2 regions of the Streptomyces africanus genome follow, and region 1 is predicted to be linked to the other one. Evidence: riboswitches for the same ligand, from Rfam matches in the RefSeq annotation. Region 1 holds a riboswitch; the other holds the start of a gene.

Region 1 (2,454 bases):
CCGTGAACCCGATCCGGCGCAGGGTGCCCGCCGCGTCCCGGTCGACGAGGATCGCCGAGCCGCAGCCCGCGGGCAGTTCGCCCCGCTCCGCGGAGCGTAGCAGGCGGTTGGCCGCCGCGCGGTGGCGCAGGAACGCGTACCGCGAGACACCGCGGCCCCGGTCGCGCTGGCCGGCCAGGGCCTCCTCGGGGGTGACGTCGAGCATGAGCAGGTGCAGGGTGCCGCCCCGGCGGCGGGCCTCGCGGGCCAGCCAGCGGCGGACCCAGGCCTGGGTGCCGCAGTCGTGCACGACGACGCCCTCGCCGGTGCGCAGGGCGCGGCGCAGCCCGGCGTAGTGGGCGAGGCGGACGAGCGGGCGGTAGACCCCGTACGGCAGGAAGCGCGGCATGCGGCTGTCCCAGCGGTCGCGGGTGTCCTGGGAGTCGATGCGCCGGCCGGGCACGGTGCGCCGCATCAGCGTGGACTTGCCGCTGCCGGGCAGGCCCGTGACCACGACGAGGTCGCGGGGGCCGAAGAGCAGCGCGTGCGGGCCGCGGCCTCGGCGCTCGCGCAGATCGCGGACGACCGGCACCGGCAGCGGGCCGCAGGCCGCGCGTGCCGGAGCGGCCGGCTGCTCGGGCAGCGCGATGCCCGACGTCGTGGCGTACGCGGTGGTCCTGTTCACCGTGATCGTCCTCCCCTGGGGCCAGGTACTTCAGTCCCATCCCCGCCGAGTGTAAAGAGAAGGTAATGCCCGATGTTTCTGGTTTTAGTCCTCTTCCCGCAACAGCCCTGCTACAGGGTGGTCCCCCTGCCACCCCGCGACGATGCGTGCAATGATGTGCCCGCCAACTGCATACCGGCCGTTTGAATCCGCGCGGGAGAGTCCCCAGCACCGTCCGACGCTGGGGCGCCGAAGGAGCAAGTCCCTCCCTTGAATCTCTCAGGCCCCGTTACCGCGCGGGCGAGGCACATCTGAAAAGCGGGCCATCCCCTGTCGCCGTGGCGACGGGCGTGGCTCCACCCAAGGTGCAAGCCGTGTCCCCTGTGGTCATGGCGAACCTCTCAGGTTCCGATGACAGATGGGGAGGAACGACCTCGCCCTCCCCCACGCTCGAACGAGCTCGCGCGGGAGGTACCCCCATCGCCCCTCGGAGACGACCGACCGATGAGCAGTACAGGAGAACTCCGCCACACCGCGCTCGATGCCCTGCATCGTTCGCTCGGCGCGACGATGACCGACTTCGCCGGCTGGGACATGCCCCTGCGCTACGGCTCCGAGCGCGACGAGCACACCGCCGTGCGCACGAAGGCCGGGCTCTTCGACCTCTCCCACATGGGCGAGATCACCGTCACCGGTCCGCAGGCCGCCGCCCTGCTCGACCACGCCCTGGTGGGCAACATCGGCGGCGTCAAGCCCGGCCGCGCCCGCTACACCATGATCTGCCGGGCCGACGGCGGCATCCTCGACGACCTGATCGTCTACCGGCTGGGCGAGACCGAGTACATGGTGGTCGCCAACGCCTCCAACGCCCAGGTGGTCCTGGACGCGCTGACCGAGCGCGCCGCCGGCTTCGACGCCGAGGTGCGCGACGACCGGGACGCCTACGCGCTGATCGCCGTCCAGGGGCCGCAGTCGCCGGGGATCCTGACGTCCCTGACCGACGCCGACCTCGACGGCCTGAAGTACTACGCCGGGCTGCCCGGCACGGTCGCGGGTGTCCCGGCCCTGATCGCCCGCACCGGCTACACCGGCGAGGACGGCTTCGAACTGTTCGTGAAGCCGGAGCACGCGGTCGAGCTGTGGCAGGCCCTGACCAAGGCGGGCGAGGGCGCGGGCTTGGTCCCGTGCGGGCTGTCCTGCCGCGACACGCTGCGCCTGGAGGCGGGCATGCCGCTGTACGGGCACGAGCTGAGCACCTCCCTGACGCCCTTCGACGCCGGGCTCGGCCGGGTGGTGAAGTTCGAGAAGGAGGGCGACTTCGTGGGGCGTGAGGCTCTGCGCGAGGCCGCCGCCCGGGCCGAGCAGAACCCGCCGCGCGTCCTGGTCGGGCTCGTCGCCGAGGGCCGCCGGGTCCCGCGCGCCGGATACGCGGTCGTCGCCGGCGGCGAGGTGATCGGCGAGGTCACCTCCGGCGCCCCCTCCCCCACGCTCGGCAAGCCGATCGCGATGGCCTACGTCGACGCCGCGCACGCCGCCCCCGGTACGCCCGGCGTGGCCGTGGACATCCGGGGCAGTCACGAGCCGTACGAGGTCGTGGCGCTGCCGTTCTACAAGCGCCAGAAGTAGACACTGGCCGGGGGCCGTGGCAGCGACCCCGTTGTCCGCCTCCCAGCTCCTCAGCAGTCCCCCCTTTCCACAGCACTCCCGCGTGTACAGGAGAATCCAGGCCATGAGCAACCCCCAGCAGCTGCGTTACAGCAAGGAGCACGAGTGGCTGTCGGCCGCCGAAGACGGCGTCTCGACGGTCGGTA
Region 2 (2,454 bases), 4.8 Mb from region 1:
GACGACCGGCCTGTCGTGGCGGAGCGGGAGGCGAAGTCGGTGTCGGTCGAGGACACCTACGACGTGGACATCCACGACCGGGTGCGGGTCGGTCTGGAGGTGCAGCGACTGGCCGACCGGTGCGTGCGGCGGCTGCGCGGGGCCGGGCTGTCCGGGCGGACCATCGTGCTGAAGGTGCGGCGGTACGACTTCTCGACGCTCACGCGGTCCGAGACACTGCGCGGGCCGACGGACGATCCGGGGGTGATCCGCGAGGCGGCGGCCCGGCTGCTCGACTCGGTCGACACCACGGGCGGTGTGCGGCTGCTCGGGGTGGGCGTCAGCGGGCTCGCCGACTACACGCAGGAGGATCTCTTCGCGCAGGCGGCGGGGGAACGGACGGAGGCAGAGGGGCCCCTCGAGGAGGACGCCGTGGCGCCGGCCGAGGAGCAGCCGACGCTCGCCGAGCGGCGGTGGGCCGCCGGGCACGACGTACGGCACGCCGTGTTCGGGCACGGGTGGGTGCAGGGCAGCGGTCTGGGGCGGGTCACCGTGCGGTTCGAGACGCCCGGCTCTGAGCCCGGGCGGGTGCGGACCTTCCGGGTCGACGATCCGGACCTGGAGCCGGCGGATCCGTTGCCGCTGGTTTTATCGGGACCGGAGGAGAGCCGTGGGCCGGAGGGTGGGGCCGGAGCTGTGGGGGTGCGGTCCGCTGTCCCGTAGGCGGCTTGCCGGGCTTCAGGCCGTCTCGTCCGTGCCCGCCAGCTTGCCGAAGTGGTGGTCGGGGAGCGGGGGAGGTGCGGCGACGTCGAGGCCGTAGTGGTGGTAGAGCTGGAGCTCCTGTTCGGGAGAGAGGTGGCGGCCCACGCCGAAGTCGGGGGCGTCCTTGATCAGGGCACGGTCGAAGGGCACGTGGAGGGCGCCGTCGATCAGTTCACTGGGTTCGAGGGGGACGAAAGCGTCCCTGCTGAACAGGCCGGTCCGTATGGCCGCCCACTCCGGCTCGCCGGTGGCGTCGTCGAGGTAGACCTCGTCGATCGTGCCGATCCTGGTTCCGTTGCGGTCGAACGCCTTGCGGCCGATCAGGTGGCGTGGATCGATATCGGTTCGCACGGGCCCTCCACATGGTCGCAACTCATCCGTAAGCCCTACAAAACGGCACAATCGGAGAGGCGGCCACTCGAAGGTTCGTGCGTGGACCGCGCTGGTAGGCTGGCAGCGGCTGCTGACCCCGTGCGGGAGAGTCCTCCAGACACCATCGGAGGCGCCGAAGGAGCAAATCCTCCCCGGAATCTCTCAGGCCCACGTACCGCACGGACGAGGTCACTCTGGAAAGCAGGGCGGGTGTCGACGGCTTCCGCTCTCACCGACGGTGAAAACCGGAGGCCTTCGGGCGATCCGGTGAAGCTCTCAGGTTGAGATGACAGAGGGGGAGGCCGTCCGGGTACCCGTGCCGTGGTGCCCCTCGAAGGTCGTGTCAGACCAGGAGGCCTCCGCAAATGACCGCCCATCGCATCCCGCTCTCCGAACTCGAAGAGGCAGTTCCCTTCGAGCAGCGTCACATCGGCCCCGACCACGAGGCCCGCGCCAAGATGCTCGCGCAGGTCGGCTACGGCTCGCTGGACGAGCTCACGGCCGCCGCGGTCCCGGCCGTGATCAAGAGCGCCGAGGCGCTGGACCTGCCGGGCGCCCGCAGCGAGGCCGAGGTGATCGCCGAGCTGCGCTCCCTCGCCGACCGCAACCAGGTCCTCGACTCCATGATCGGGCTCGGGTACTACGGCACCTTCACGCCGCCCGTCATCATGCGCAACGTCATGGAGAACCCGGCCTGGTACACGGCCTACACGCCGTACCAGCCGGAGATCTCGCAGGGGCGGCTCGAGGCGCTGCTCAACTTCCAGACCATGGTCGCCGACCTCACCGGACTGCCCACCTCCGGTGCCTCCCTGCTCGACGAGGGCACCGCGGCCGCCGAGGCCATGGCGCTCTCGCGGCGCCTCGGCAAGAACAAGAAGGGCCTCTTCCTGGTCGACGCGGACGCGCTGCCGCAGACCATCGCCGTGATCCGGACCCGGGCCGAGCCGACCGGCGTCGAGGTCGTCGTCGCCGATCTCGGCGAGGGCATTCCCGCAGAGATCGCCGAGCGCGAGATCAACGGCGTGCTGATCCAGTACCCGGGCGCCTCCGGGGCCGTACGCGACATCAAGCCGGTCATCGACCAGGCCCACGAACTCGGGGCGCTCGTCACCGTCGCCGCCGATCTGCTCGCGCTGACGCTGCTGAAGTCGCCCGGTGAGCTCGGCGCGGACATCGCCGTCGGGACGACGCAGCGCTTCGGTGTGCCGATGGGCTTCGGCGGTCCGCACGCCGGTTACATGGCGGTCCAGGACAAGATGGCGCGCAGCCTGCCCGGGCGGCTCGTCGGCGTGTCCGTGGACGCCGACGGGAACAAGGCCTACCGGCTGGCGCTGCAGA

What was found. Region 1 has a riboswitch for glycine ahead of gcvT (glycine cleavage system aminomethyltransferase GcvT). Riboswitches for the same ligand answer to the same signal wherever they lie in the genome.
Region 2: another riboswitch for glycine. It lies ahead of gcvP (aminomethyl-transferring glycine dehydrogenase); the one in region 1 lies ahead of gcvT (glycine cleavage system aminomethyltransferase GcvT).

What each region holds. Positions count from the first base shown of each region.
Region 1 is NZ_JAUSYP010000001.1:6,122,094-6,124,547, reverse strand. It holds gene QF034_RS28555 (AAA family ATPase) at 1-664, opposite strand, end outside; glycine riboswitch at 848-948, shown strand; glycine riboswitch at 949-1,071, shown strand; gene gcvT (glycine cleavage system aminomethyltransferase GcvT) at 1,148-2,269, shown strand; gene gcvH (glycine cleavage system protein GcvH) at 2,373-2,454, shown strand, end outside.
Region 2 is NZ_JAUSYP010000001.1:1,308,727-1,311,180, reverse strand. It holds gene QF034_RS06225 (DNA polymerase IV) at 1-702, shown strand, start outside; gene QF034_RS06220 (PRC-barrel domain-containing protein) at 718-1,092, opposite strand; glycine riboswitch at 1,206-1,301, shown strand; gene gcvP (aminomethyl-transferring glycine dehydrogenase) at 1,479-2,454, shown strand, end outside.